Regions from separate parts of the Agaribacter flavus genome, predicted to be linked through region 2. Evidence: predicted binding sites of a transcription regulator. Region 2 holds the regulator's gene; the other holds the start of a gene.
What was found. Region 2 encodes LexA, which represses DNA repair genes until DNA is damaged. Its sites were predicted from a motif close to TACTGTATNNNNATACAGTA; they were not measured.

Region 1 (7,752 bases), on a different contig from region 2:
CATTCCAAGGGCGCTTGGTGAAAGCCGATAACTTTTGGGTGTTGAACAAGCCAGTTGGGAACGTGCTGCTTTAGAACGCCGCCACTGACACCGTGAATAATATTTATACATTCATGGTGTTTGTCGTAGGCTTCTTGAATAACAGCGGCTAATTCTAGCTTGGCATCTTCGCGGTTGACACCATGTAGATCTAAAATTAGCTCGGGTACATATTCACCGCGCCGGAGTGCCTTTATTTGTGCGCGGTGGCGCTCGTCGCGACAAAACAACATAGACTGGTTGCCATCAAAGTGGGCTTCAAAGCCGTCTGAAAACTCAAAAGAGGCATTGCGCTGTTTTGTTTGCATTGCTTGTTTTCGTTTATGCAAGCTTTCCGCTTTTTGAGTCATTGAAGCGCGAGGCGCGAGGTATTTATCGCTTTTTATACGTTTGGTGTCTTTGAATAGGCTGGCAAAGCTTTCAAAATCATCGTTTTGCGGAACTTTTTTCACATTTATGCTGTAAATTAAGCGAATTTAAGTCGAATACATATTATTATACCGCCACTTTCTATTCGACACCAAGGTTTCATGCATAACAATGAATGATGCTGACAATGCAGAACACGCGCTTGCTAACGTGAATGAGTTGACGACGGTTGTTGATTGGATGCGTTATACAATCAGTCAATTGCAATCGAGCGGCGTGTACTTTGGTCATGGCACCGATAATGTTTGGGACGAGGCGGAACAGTTAGTTTTTACTTGTTTGCAGCTTCCTTTGACCTTAGCGCCAGAGCAAAAGCAAATTTTGTACAATGCCAGCTTAACCCAAGATGAAAAGCACAAAGCACTAGATTGGATACGAAAACGCAGCGAAGAAGCCCTTCCTTTGCCGTATATTAGTAATACCGCTTGGTTTGCCGGCATGCCTTTTTATGTTGATGAGCGCGTGCTTATCCCTCGCTCTCCTTTCGCTGAATTGATAAACCAAGGTTTTTCGAGTTTTTTGTCCGCCAAAGATGAGCCCTTGCACCTTCTGGATATGTGTACTGGAAGCGGTTGCATTGCTATAGCTCTTGCGCATGCTTTTCCTGAAGCCATGGTTGATGCAGTAGATATTGATACTGATGCTTTGGATGTGACATCGATTAACATTGCAAATTATCAACTGGAGCAAAGAGTTTACCCTCTAGCTTCAGATGTGTTTAGTGCATTAAGTGGTCAGCAGTACGATATTATTGTCGCCAATCCACCTTATGTGGATGCTGAAGACATGGCAGATTTACCAAATGAATATTTGCATGAGCCAGAACATGCCCTTGCTTCGGGCTTTGATGGCCTCGATTTAACCGTACAAATTTTGTCTCAAGCGGTGCAATTTTTGCGGGATGATGGTTGGCTGTTTGTCGAAGTCGGTAACAGCGAGGTAAATTTTGACCGTCGTATGAAAGGTTTACATGTAACATGGTGTCAGTTAGCGAATGGTGGCAGTGGTATTTTCGCTATCAGTAAAGCGCAACTCATGGCACAGCAAGATATACTAGATGAATTGGAGTAAGCAGATATATGTCGGGGAATACCTTTGGCAAATTATTCACCGTGACGACCTTTGGTGAGAGTCATGGCAAAGCAATCGGTGGGGTAGTTGACGGCTGCCCTCCGGGTTTGGTACTTGATGAAAATGATTTACAGCACGATTTAGATCGACGTAAACCGGGTACGTCACGTTACACTACGGCGCGCCGTGAAGAAGATGAAGTGAAAATACTTTCTGGCGTTTTTGAAGGTAAAACAACAGGTACGAGTATTGGTCTACTGATTAATAATACAGACCAACGGAGCCAAGATTATTCCAAGATTAAAGAAAGCTTTAGACCAGGGCACGCGGATTACACCTATCAGCAAAAATATGGCTTTAGAGATTACCGCGGTGGTGGCAGATCGTCAGCGCGAGAAACAGCTATAAGAGTTGCAGCGGGTGGCATCGCTAAAAAGTACTTAAAGCAAGTGTACGGGATTGAAATAAGGGGCTATTTATCTCAGTTAGGCCCAATTGCCGTTGAAAAAGTCGATCATGCAGTCACCAATACCAATCCTTTTTTCTGTCCTGACGAATCTAAATTGGATGCCTTAGACGCGTATATGCGTGACTTGAAGAAAGAAGGGAATTCAATCGGTGCAAAGATAAGTGTTTCTGCCATAAATATGCCTGTGGGTTTGGGTGAACCGGTATTTGATCGCTTAGATGCAGATATTGCGCATGCAATGATGGGAATAAATGCAGTAAAGGGCGTAGAGTTGGGAGACGGCTTTGATGTTGTGACGCAAAAAGGCACAGAACACCGAGACGAAATTTCTCCAGACGGCTTCCACTCAAATCATGCTGGTGGTGTTTTGGGTGGTATATCAACAGGGCAAGAACTCCTTGTACATATGGCATTAAAACCGACGTCTAGCATTAGTATTTCGGGTGAAAGTGTGGATATTCATGGCAAGTCTACTGATATCATCACAAAAGGCAGACACGATCCTTGTGTGGGTATTCGAGCCGTGCCTATAGCCGAGGCGATGTTGGCACTGGTATTGATGGATCATGTACTCCGCCACAATGCGCAAAATAAGGATGTCCAGTCCGTCACACCAATTATTCCGGCTTCAAAGCCCAACGTAAGTTAGGTACAGACAGATAAATACGGTTGTAGCATTGGAGTGTGACTAGCTAAAGTATGGCGATAAAAAGTATGACTACCAAGATAAAGCCCTTATTGTTGCTAACAAGTTTTGTGTTTACGAGTGTTGGCTTTGCACAAACACCCCCTGCATCAGACATTTATGTTGGGGAGTTAACACGCGACGACAAGGGCTTACGTGTAGTCAATCTTGAGCGCCTTACTCATACAGATTCATACACCAATCAGCCGTATTTTTTTGATGATTTCACGCTTTATTACACTGAGCAGGTTGGGCAACAAACCGATATATTTAGATACGACTTTCAAAGCAAAGAGACAAGTAACCTCACGCAGTCTACCGACAGCGAGTATTCGGCAACGCCTATGCCCAATGGAGACGGCTTTTCTGTTGTCAAAGTTGATCAAGAGGGTAAACAAGAATTATGGCAGTTTAGCTTTGCTGGGGACAAAATTAAGCATCTTGCGCCAAGTATCGAACCGGTTGGTTATCACTTATGGACGAGAGACGACAAGGTTTTCTTATTTGTACTCGGTGAACCCAATCGTTTGTTGCTAATAGACCCCAGTGATACTGATGGTACAGCGAGTGAGATTGACAATAACATTGGTGCATCGCTTTATGCTATGCCCAACACTCGAGGCTATACATACACGACAAGTCGTTCAGGCAATGATGACACATTAATTTTGCGTTGGTATTCGGCCTTGTCTAATGAGCGTCAAGTGCTAACGAAGCTTCCTAAGGGAGCAAAATATTTTACATGGACGCCTAGTGCGGAATTGTTGACGACTGACAAGGGCGCATTAGTGGCAATGCCTTTTTTGGTACAAGGAAAAAGAATAGAAAGTACCGTGTATTCTAAGGTACTGATTGAGGGGGAAGCATGTCAACGTAGTGTTAGCCGAATTGCTGTCTCCCCTTATAACGAAAAGATCGCTCTAGTATGTGAAGCAGCCCCTCAGCATAAAGAGGGCTTGTGATTTTCTTTGTTTTTGTCAATCGTGGTTTCAAGGCCTCATTAGTAGACGAAACCTTATGGTTCAGTCTGTTTTTTTCACTAAGCTTTTGGGGCAGTTATTTTTTGTAGAGGCAACTAACCTTCTAGCGGGATTTCGAATTCTTCGGGGGTTTCAAAATCACCAGACATGGAGCTTAAACGACCATCGTCAAATTTTAACACTAGTTCCTTTCTGAAATCTTCTCCGCGCTTTTTCATACCGCGCTTCATATCGTAAACGTAGTACCAAGTCGAGTTATCAAAACTATCTTGCACTACTGGGTTACCCAGTACAAAACGTACTTGCTCTTGAGTCATGGATACGCGCAGTTGATTGACATCTTTTTGTTCGAGAAAGTTTCCTTGAGGAATGTCTATTCTGTAAATCCAGTTTGAGCATCCTGCCATAAACGCAGCAACAACTAATACAGCAACTAATTTCATTCTTTGTCCACTTAATTACAATTGAGATCGGATATTACCTTTGAGTCTTCGACCATTCAACTTTTTAAGAGTTCCCTAGCATTTTTAATTGCGCTGTCTGTCAATGCGTCTCCGGCAAGCAAGCGCGCGATTTCGTTTACACGATCCGCCTTCGTGAGCTTAAGCACCGTTGTCTCTGTTGTTTGGCCATCGGTGATTTTATTCACAAATAGTTGGTTATGTGCTTGAGCAGCCACTTGCGGTAAATGCGTGACACTGACCACTTGGCTTTGCTCTCCTAATTGCCTTAATAGCTTTCCAACTACTGAAGCAGTTTGTCCACTAATGCCTGTGTCCACTTCATCAAAAATGAGCGTGGGTATTTGGTGATTTCGAGAGTAAATCACTTGCAAGACCAAACCAATGCGCGATAGCTCTCCACCAGATACAACCTTTTCCAGACTGTCAGGCGTCTGACCAGGGTTAACTGAAACTTTGAAATCAATGGTATCGTTGCCGACGGCACTTACTGCTTTGTCTTCCGAAAAAGTAACATCTATATCTACTACCGCATACCGCATGTTTAGCTGTCTTATACTTTCTTCTATCTCTTTGGACATCCGTTTTGCGGCCGATACTCTCGCCAAACTGACTTTGCGCGCAATTTCCCAGTAGTGGGTGAGTGCTTGTTTCGTGTCCTCTTGGATGGTATCTAAATCCGCTTCCTGTTTTTTTAGCGTGTGTAATTCTTCTGACAAGGCCACAAAGCTAAGATATAGATTTTCTGGAGCGGTACCGTGTTTTCTGGCTAGTTCTAAATATTGACTGTAGCGATTTTCAATGTGCAGCACTCTCTCTGGATCGGCTTGATCATTATTTCGGTAACGATCCAATTCACTGTATGCCTCTTGTGCTTGAATAATGGCATTTTGCATCATTTCATACGCTTCTTCGAGTTGCTGATCAGTGTCGATTTGCGCTTGAATTTCCTTAGCGGCATGACTTAACAAATCGAGCGCACTTGCGGGTTCGCCATCTTTTAGCAAGTAACAGGCTTTGTCACTGGATTCAATCAAGCTTTGTAGGCTGTTTAGGCGTTTGAATTCGGCTTCTAAATGAGGGAATTCATCTTCTGTTACTGCAAATTCTTCGAGTTCATTTACTTGATATTCTAGTAGGTTTACTCTATCGCTGCGTTGTTGTTGCTGATTTTTAAGATCTTCTAGGGTAGTCGCTAAGTCTTTGTATTGCTTGTAAGCCGATTTTAATTTTTCTAACAAAGCACTTTGTCGCGCATAGGCGTCAAGCATCTGCATTTGAGTATCGTGTTTAAAAAGGGCATGGTGATCGTGTTGGCCATGTATATTAACCAGCATTTTTCCAAAACTTTTTAGTTGGTTTAAATTGACTGGGATACCATTAATAAATGCTTTTGAGCGACCCTCACTGCTAACAACCCTGCGAATAAAGCATTCGTCATTGCTGTCATCTTGCGATAATTCGTGTTCACATAGCCATTGTTGAGCATGTGCTAAGCTAGCAATATCAAAATGCGCGACGATTTCACTTTTTTCTGCCCCTTGCCTGACAATACCCGAATCCGCGCGGCTACCTAAACACAGACCTAAAGCATCTAAGGCGATAGATTTACCTGCGCCGGTCTCTCCGGTGATAGCGGTGAGTCCACGCTGGACACTTATCGCTACTTGTTTGACAACCGTTAAATTTTTGATATCAAGATGAACTAACATGAACGCAACCCAAATATAGAATACTGATAATATATACAGTATTTTTATTCAAGTAAACAGTTCTATACCTGATTTTGATTCTAGCCGGCCTTATCCTTCACAGCAAACTCACGCCGTAAGCTTTGAATTAAGAAAGGTTTGATAGTCTAAGTGTTGCCCAACTCGACAAGGCTGAATGCAGTGCCTGCTTTTCCTTCAACTAACACTCGGCAGCTCCCCCATGACTCAGGAATATTCCAAGTATGATCAAGCGCTACCGTGAATTTTTCGTGATGAGAGTCGCAGCGTACTTCCACAGAATCCAATTGCCCTTCAATTTTTGTAAAGCCAAATTTGTTTCTGACCAAATAATGAAAGTTTTTACCTTCATCAGACAGGCTTCGCTTAACAATAATGTTTTGTTCACTTTGTATGAGCGAATTTATTTTTTCAATATAGCTATTTAAAGGCGCAAGAATATCTTCACCGTTCGCCAGCTTTTTAACTTTGTCGACTGTGTAGAGGGCGCTAGAAAACTCATTAAATTGCAGGTGTAAGACAAACTTGCGTTGATATAAAGATTTTATTTGTTCATCGTCGAATGTCTGATACTTACCCTGATGAGTGTTGCTGCTTGCAAGTGTGCGGTCAATGCTTCTCAGCTCTCTACGTAAATCATTTATGGTCGAAGCTACGGAAGCATCTAATGCCCACAACCATGCATTTTCATATCTATTACCACCGCCATTTTCTTTCATCGCTTCTATGAGCTTTTCTGCTCGTTCCATATCGCCAGCAGTCATTGCTTTTTCAGCCTCTTTATATTTGGTGATAAATTTTCCTGAGGCACCAATTTGATTCTGAAGTGTGAAATCTAATTGTACTTCGTTATAGCATTGTTGTACTGCTCGATTATCCTTAATTGCGGGAGAGTATTTCCACCTCTTTACAGCACTCATTGCTGCACGTGTAATTGCTTTGTTACCACTAGAGTCGCTGATTACTGGATCTTGCACATTGCCATCAGTATCAATAACAAAATTAATTTTCACCCAACCTTCTGTCCCTGTTATTGCAGCTGATTTGGGGTATCTTGGGTTTTTTCGTTTAACGATTTGCGCTGGTTTAAACGCACTGATGCTTTTAACGGTATTCTCATCAGTGTCTGAAACGACCTCTTCGCTTAGTTTGTCGCAAGGTAATTTCTTTTCTGTAGATGGGGGATCAGCAAATGCTGCTTTACTTAAGCAAAGTAAAGCACTCAACATAAGCAAAATACGGTGGGTATCGGTAGTTTTCATTGACACTAATATCCTTTTTAGCATGCCATCTAGCTACAATTAATCATGTAGTTTGAAAAATATCAATACAACTTGCTTCCCCAGTTTAGTTTTTTTCTCAGTACGTTAAAGTAACTGTAATCTGGTGGGTGTATAAGCGTCAGGTGTTTAAAGTTTTTGCGAATGATCACGTGATCACCGGGGTTGACCGAAATCACCACGTGGCTATCGCAGCTTATCTGTACATTGTCGGAATTGTTATTTGATATCTTAAGTGTCATCTCATTGTTCGCATCGACGACAATAGGGCGGCTACTCAAGGTGTGAGGAAACATGGGGACTAAAGTCAATACATCTAAATGTGGCGTCAGGATTGGTCCGCCCCCTGACAAAGAATAAGCGGTTGAGCCGGTTGGCGTGGCAATAATCAATCCGTCTGAACGCTGAGAAAATACAAATTTATCTTCAATGTAAAGTTCAAACTCCATCATATGAGCGACTTTACTGTGGTGCAAGACAATCTCATTGACCGCGTTGTGAGAATCGACCAGTGTTTCGCCAGAATATACTAAGGCCTCAATCAAAAAACGCTTTTCACGGGCAATATTACCATTAAAAATATGTGCAAGTTGTGCCGGTATATCATC
Region 2 (7,752 bases):
CACCGACAATTGGCCAAATGCTTTGTTCGGGCACGTAATATTTTTGGTATTCTTGCTCAGCCATTGCTATCTCCCTAGGCTACTGTTCATTGCTACAATCTCTGGCGTATCAAGGCGCTCAGTAATATCGTAAAGTGTGTATTGCAAAGTAAAATAAGTGATGTCTTTAGGTAATTGCGGATCGATAAAAAATGTCATCGGCATAATCGCTTCTTCACCAGCCTTTAGGGGTTGATGATTGAAGCAAAAGCACTCTGTTTTGTTCATATACAGTGCGGCCTTTCCCGGAGAAATGGATGGAATGGCTTGTGCGACGATATCTCGGGTAGCGGGGTTTTTCACATAAAAATCGACCTTGGCCAATTTTCCAGGGTGCACCTCAATACTCTTTGTTTGTACTGAAAACTCCCAAGGCATGCCACCGTTAGTCCGCGTGATAAAATCGACCGTAATAAGGCGTGATTCATCTACCAGTTGCGGCTTATACACTGCCGCACTGTCGCCTGTCTTACCATTGATACCCGCAATGTCGCAAAAAACATCGTACAAGGGCACAAGGGCAAAGCCAAAAGCAAACATCCCAATGACTACAAATACAAGTTTTGCAACCGTACGACCATGGCTAGGGTACTGCTCACCCTTGAGATGCACCTTATCGATATGTGACTTGGTTTCGGCTTCTGGCATCTATCCCTCCACTTCCTTACAGCACTAGGTGCTATTATTTAACCTGAGGCGGTGTATCGAAGGTATGATAAGGTGCCGGCGAAGGTATCTCCCACTCTAAACCATCAGCACCATCCCATACTTGGTCAGATACTGGCTCACCCTGCTTTTTGCAGGCTTTTACGATTAGTACAAGGAAAATAAGCTGCGACAACCCAAAGGCAAAGCCACCAATACTGATCCACTGGTTAAAGTCAGCAAACTGCAAGGCATAGTCAGGTATGCGTCTGGGCATGCCGGCCAATCCGACAAAGTGCATGGGGAAAAACAAAACATTGACCGAAATCAGCGAACACCAAAAGTGCCACTTTGCCAATGTCACGTCAAACATGCGTCCCGTCCATTTGGGCAGCCAATAATAAACCGCAGCCATGATTGAGAATACCGCTCCGGTAACCAATACATAGTGGAAGTGGGCGACGACAAAATAGGTATCATGGTATTGGAAGTCAACCGGTGTAATTGCCAGCATTAGCCCAGATAACCCACCAATGGTGAACAAGACAATAAAGGCAATAGCAAATAGCATAGGGATCTCAAAACTGATTGAACCGCGCCACATCGTCGCCACCCAGTTAAATACTTTTACCCCAGTGGGGACTGAAATTAACATAGTGGCGAACATGAAAAACATTTCCCATTCGACTGGCATACCCGTGGTAAACATATGATGCGCCCAGACTACAAAAGAGAGTAAGGCTATCGACGCTGTGGCATACACCATTGATGCATAGCCAAATAGCTTTTTACGAGAGAAGGTCGGCACTATTTGCGAGATGATACCAAAAGCAGGCAAAATCATAATGTAGACTTCAGGATGCCCAAAAAACCAAAAAATATGTTGGAACATAACCGGATCACCGCCACCAGCAGCGTCAAAGAAGCTTGTACCAAAATACTTATCCGTCAAAACCATGGTCACCACGCCAGCAAGAACAGGCATGACAGCAATCAACAAGAATGCAGTGATTAACCACGTCCAAACAAACATCGGCATTTTCATTAAGGTCATTCCAGGCGCGCGCATATTAAATATCGTTACGATGACATTGATTGCGCCCATGATTGAGCTAATACCCATTATGTGCACAGAAAAAACAAATAAAGCCGTACTGTCTCCGCTATACGTTGTCGAGAGTGGCGCGTAGAAAGTCCAACCAAATGAAGGACCGCCTCCTTCCATAAATAGCGAAGACAACAAGATTAAAAAGGCAAACGGTAATATCCAAAATGACCAATTGTTCATGCGCGGCAGCGCCATGTCAGGCGCGCCAATCATCATGGGTACGAGCCAGTTCGCTAAACCAGTAAAAGCTGGCATCACGGCACCAAATACCATGATTAGTCCATGTACAGTTGTCATTTGGTTGAAGAAGTTGGGGTCAACAATTTGCAAGCCTGGCTGGAACAGTTCAGCACGAATGACCATCGCCATCGCGCCACCGACCAAAAACATAATAAACGCAAACCACAGATACAATGTACCTATGTCTTTGTGATTAGTGGTGAGTAACCAGCGCGATAAGCCCTTTGGAATATGGTGGTGGTGATCGTCATGCGCGTGGTCATCGTGTGCATCACTGCCTGTTTTTGGTTCTTGTATTGGGTCAGTTATTGAAGTCATAGTGATCCCCTACTCTCCTACCATGATGGCGTTCACGTCTTTTGCTTGCACCATGTCGCCAGTATTATTGTTCCATGCGTTTCTCGTATACGTCACAACAGCAGCAATCTCAGACATCGTCAGTTGCTTTGAAAATGATTGCATCGCGGTGCCGGCACGACCATTCACGATAATGTCGATGTGTGCTTGTTTGTCATTTAAGATGAGCGCTGACCCTTTTAGAGACGGGAATACACCGGGTAAACCTTCACCATTTGGCTGATGGCAAGCCGCGCAAACTGCATTGTAAGTTTGTTGACCTTGCTTCATGAGTTCGTCCATACTCATGTTCATGGCAAGTAAACGCTGCTCTTCTTCTTTGCGCTTAATAGCAATTTGTTCTTGTTCATTGATCCATTTGTAGTATTCAGCCGGTTCCTTCGCAATAACCACAACCGGCATAAAGCCATGGTCTTTCCCACACAGTTCTGCGCATTGTCCGCGATAGATACCAGGCTCATTCACTCTTGTCCAAGCCTCGTTGATAAATCCGGGATTAGCATCCTTCTTAACAGCAAAATCTGGTACCCACCAACTGTGGATGACATCATCAGACGTAATGAGAAAACGTACTTTTTGTCCGGTAGGGATAACCAATGGCCTGTCTACTTCCAGAAGATAGTTTTCGCCCTTGGTAAATTTATTCTCGATTTGTTCGCGTTGGGTAGCTAATACAGAGAAGAATTCCACTTCATTCTCCATGTATTTGTAATGCCACTTCCACTGCGAGCCTGTGACCAACACGGTCATATCAGGCTTAGTGGTATCTTCCATGTCCTGTAAAGTACTGGCTGCTGGAATCGCCATACCTACAAGGATTAAAAAGGGAACGATGGTCCATGCTATTTCTACTTTGACGTTTTCATGAAAATTGGCAGGTTTATGCCCCGTAGATTTACGATGTTTAAACATTGCAAAAAACATCACACCGAATACTGCAACGGCAATGACGACACAAATCCAAAACATCAACATATGTAAATTGTAGACTTGAGCACTGATGTCAGTCACACCGGAACGCAAGTTAAGGTCAGAACGTTCAGCTGCACTTTGCGCCACACTGAACCAAGATGCTATTAGTAGAGAGGAACCTACTAAAAATTTCAGCGACTTCACACTACTCTCCCTTCTGATTTGATCGATGCTTCGTTCCTCAGCACTTCAATTAGAAAAGGAACATGTAATTTTTGTTATCGACTTGTGAATTACTGTACAATCATTAATCAGTTTTAGAGTGGCGTCTAGTCATTTTTTATAAAAAATGAACAAGATGTTCGATCTTTATTGTTAACAGCTCATTTTTTAGACATTTGCAAATTAAAAAACCGCCTTGTTAGACGGTTTGTGTAAATTTATTGTAAAATTTTAAAAATCAACAGAATCTCTTATGATCCCCACTGCAAGACCTTCTATCGTAAAAAACTGTGTGGCCAAATCAACCTTTATCGGCGCAAATTCCTCGTTTTCAGCGTGGAGTAAAATTTGCGCACCTTTTCGCTCAAAACGTTTAACCGTAACGTCTTCATCTACTCGCGCGACGACAACTTGACCATTGCGCACCTCTTGGGTTTTGTGCACAGCAAGTAAATCACCATCCATAATGCCAATATCCTTCATACTCATCCCACTTACACGCAACAAAAAATCTGCCCCAGGATGAAACATTGCAGGATCTATTTTGTAATGTGATTCAACATGTTCTTGCGCCAAAATCGGTTCACCCGCCGCTACTTTACCAATAAGAGGAAGACCCTCTTCGGCTTCATCGTCTAGGGCGCAGTTCAGCTTGATACCCCGAGAAGTACCGGGCAGTATGTCGATTACGCCTTTTTTTGCTAGCGCCTTTAAGTGCTCTTCGGCAGCATTAGCCGAGCGAAAACCTAACTGTCTAGCAATTTCAGCTCGCGTAGGCGGCATGCCCGTTTCTATCATTGTACTCTTTATTAGGTCGAGTACTTCTTGTTGTCTTGGAGTTAGTGGACGCATAAACAGCCTGTTTTTCTATACAGTTATACACAAAGTATACGCAGGGTAGTAAAAAACGCAACTTTAAATCTTTGTTTTTACGCACAAATAATTAGAACATATACTATTTGCTGCAAATAGTGGCAAAAATACTACTTTGGGTAAGCACTTGTGTTCATGGTACTATTGCGTTCAGTTGGTCTTTGCTGAGCGTAAGTAACAAGCGGTATCTCCTCAATGCTTAGGGATGCAATACTTAAAGTCACCTTATACCCTTCCATGGGGCCTCCAAAAAGGCATCCATGCCTTTTTGGCTTTAAGTATTGCATCCCTAAGCATTGAGGAGACACCGCCCGATACTTGTGCTTTATATATCCAAAAGCAAAGAGCACTCTCCCAAACACGCGCAATGTAATTTTTTAAGGTTTAAATAACAATGAGTTCGATAAGAACAGCATTTCGGTGGATATTTTCAAAAACAATTGGATGGCTGGTATCGGTTAAAAGCGTGCCCGCGGATGTCGAATCAGAGTTAGGTATCGATACAAGAAAACCGATTCTTTTTTTACTGCAAACCGAGTCGTTTACCGATCAACTCGCGCTTGATAAGTCGACCAAAGCTTTGGGCTTACCCAGCCCACACGATATCATCGAAGTAGCCGGCACATTGCAAAAAAGGCGCTACTTTTTAGAGCGACCACAGAGCATATTAACGCGGAAAGTAGAAAAAACCGCTATCGAAGATATATTCACTGAATTGTTCCACATTCATCGCGTTAATCCCGATCTGGATCTTCAGGTGGTGCCTGTTTTCATTACTTGGGGTCGGTCGGCCGGAAAAGAAAACTCAGGTTTTGCCCAATTACTCGCGAGCAAGGCCTCCCCTAACTGGTTGCGAAAGGCCTTCATTGTGTTGTTTTTTGGCAGAGACAACTTTGTAAGTTATTCACCCGCTGTGTCAACTCGACAGCTAGCAGATCTGCATGGAAGTGACAAACAAATTGCGCAAAAGCTAGTGAGAGTCGCCCGCACCCACTTTCAACGCAAGCGACAAACCCTGAGTGGTCCCACTTTGCTAGAACGAGCCACTCTTTATAACTCGATACTGGGGTCGGAGGCAGTAAAAAATGCCTTACATGATGAAGTAAAGCAGCGAGGTATCAGTAGCGACAAAGCCAAGAAAACAGCCTTATCTTATATCGACGAAATCGCCGCGGACTATCGAGAAGGACTGATCCGTATGGGGGATCGGGTACTTACTCGCATTTGGAACAAGATTTATGATGGCATAGACGTGAGCCACGCCGAACGCGTAAGAGAGCTTGCGCAAAACGGGCACGAGATCATTTACGTTCCCTGCCATCGCAGCCACATGGATTACTTGCTACTCACCTATGTCATTTATCATGAAGGTTTAGTGACACCACATATAGCAGCGGGTATCAATCTTAACTTTTGGCCAGCAGGCCCTATTTTTCGTCGAGGCGGAGCCTTCTTTTTAAGGCGAAGTTTTGGTGGTAATAAACTTTATACGGCAGTATTTCGTGAATATCTTGAGCTCTTGTTTAACAAAGGCTATTCGGTTAAATATTTCCCCGAAGGCGGCCGCAGTCGCACTGGGCGTTTACTTCCACCTAAAACTGGTATGCTAGCGATGACCCTGCAAGCATTGACCAAAGGCGTAAACCGCCCTGTCTCGATTGTACCGGTGTACATCGGCTATGAGCATGTCATGGAAGTCAAAAGCTACATGAAAGAACTGCGTGGCAAAAACAAAAAGAAAGAATCCACTACGCAAGTGTTTTCCGCCATTCGCAAGTTAAAAAATTATGGGCATGGCTTTGTTAACTTTGGTGATCCAATACAAATTGGTCAATTTTTAGATGAAGCTGAGTCCGAATGGAGACAGCAACAGGATGCCAACGACAAAAAGCCAAAGTGGCTCACACCCGTTGTCAATAAATTAGCCGACAGTGTGATGACGCGCATTAATCGCGCTTCTGCCATCAATGGCACCGCTATTTTGGCGCTTAGCTTGTTAAGTTCCAAAACCCATGTGATGAGCAAAAAAGAACTGACACAGGCGATTGAAGATTACTTGGCGCTATTTTCTGCTGTGCCCTACAGCGATGATTCCACATTGCCAAAAGAAACGGCTCAGCAGCTTGTTGACCGCACACTGGCACTAAACAGATTTAAACAATATGATGATAAGTACGGGACGATGGTGTCGCCAAAAGAAAACGCAGCGGTATATCTCACCTTTTATCGCAATAACATCATCCACATGTTCAGTATTCCGAGTTTGGTTTTGGCGGCAGTTTTTAGTGCTCAGTACACCCAAAAATCACAAGTGCTAAGTTTGGTAGAAACACTGTTTCCCTTGCTTAAGAGAGAATTCTTCATGCACCACAGTTCACAAGAAGCGCTTGACTATGCCGAAGCACTACTCGACTATTTTGTTAAACATGCTTTTTTATTAGATAAGAACGGGCAACTGTCACCACCCGAAGCTACCAGCAAAAGATTTCATACTGCATGGCTACTCAGCAGAACCATGCAGGAAACTTGGCAACGCTACGCGGTGGTACTCAGAGTATTAGAAATAGAACAAACCATCGGGCGAGCACAGTTGGAGCGACAAAGCGTGACCGTGGCTGAGCGTCTATCCGCGCTATTTGGTTTACATTCGCCCGAGTTTTACGACAAAAATGTACTGTCTACTTTTGTCAATGCCTTGCGTGAAAATGAACTACTGCAGTGCCAAGAAGATGGAAGTCTGGCGTTTTCAGAGCAAAGCTTATCCCTGAAGAACGCACTAACACCATTGATTTGGCCGGAAGTCGTGCAACATTTGGAACAAATAGAGCGTGAATAGCTTATGAGGCCAAGTGGACTTTATTAACGTCCACTTGCCAAGAAAAACTCATAAGCGGGATCATCAGTATGCGACTGTGCATTAAAACCAATTGATTCAATGTGCGTTTGAAACGCCGCTTGTTGTTCTGGCGCTACTTCAAAGCCAATCAGCACAAGTCCACTCGCGGCTCCATGATTGCGGTAGTGAAACAGGGTAATATTCCAATCATGCCCAAGTGCATTCAAAAATTGCATTAATGCGCCTGGGTATTCAGGAAAAGAAAATGAATAAGCGACTTCTTCCGTGCGCTGTGACGGCCTTCCGCCGACCATGTGACGAACATGCAGTTTCGCCAACTCGTTGTTAGATAAATCGAAACAGTCGTAGCCGCTACCTTTTAGTCTATCCAACAAAGCTAAATATTCATCCCTACCCTGTTTTAACTTTACGCCGACGAATATATGAGCACTGCTATTGTGTGCTAAGCGGTAATTAAATTCGGTGATAACAATACCACCCAGCGCAGCGCAAAATGACT

Region 1: recN (DNA repair protein RecN) is a predicted target of LexA. The motif match lies at 5,868-5,887, and genes of this name have one in related genera.

The regions. Positions count from the first base shown of each region.
Region 1 covers NZ_JBHRSW010000004.1:358,498-366,249, reverse strand. The annotation lists gene smrB (endonuclease SmrB) at 1-491, opposite strand, end outside; gene prmB (50S ribosomal protein L3 N(5)-glutamine methyltransferase) at 580-1,539, shown strand; gene aroC (chorismate synthase) at 1,548-2,657, shown strand; gene ACFOHL_RS01620 (TolB family protein) at 2,723-3,655, shown strand; gene ACFOHL_RS01615 (outer membrane protein assembly factor BamE) at 3,769-4,116, opposite strand; gene recN (DNA repair protein RecN) at 4,173-5,846, opposite strand; gene ACFOHL_RS01605 (TonB family protein) at 5,993-7,126, opposite strand; gene nadK (NAD(+) kinase) at 7,189-7,752, opposite strand, start outside.
Region 2 covers NZ_JBHRSW010000029.1:36,888-44,639, reverse strand. The annotation lists gene ACFOHL_RS13220 (cytochrome c oxidase subunit 3) at 1-64, opposite strand, end outside; gene ACFOHL_RS13215 (cytochrome c oxidase assembly protein) at 67-687, opposite strand; gene ctaD (cytochrome c oxidase subunit I) at 722-2,350, opposite strand; gene coxB (cytochrome c oxidase subunit II) at 2,360-3,496, opposite strand; gene lexA (transcriptional repressor LexA) at 3,755-4,375, opposite strand; gene plsB (glycerol-3-phosphate 1-O-acyltransferase PlsB) at 4,791-7,232, shown strand; gene ilvA (threonine ammonia-lyase, biosynthetic) at 7,256-7,752, opposite strand, start outside.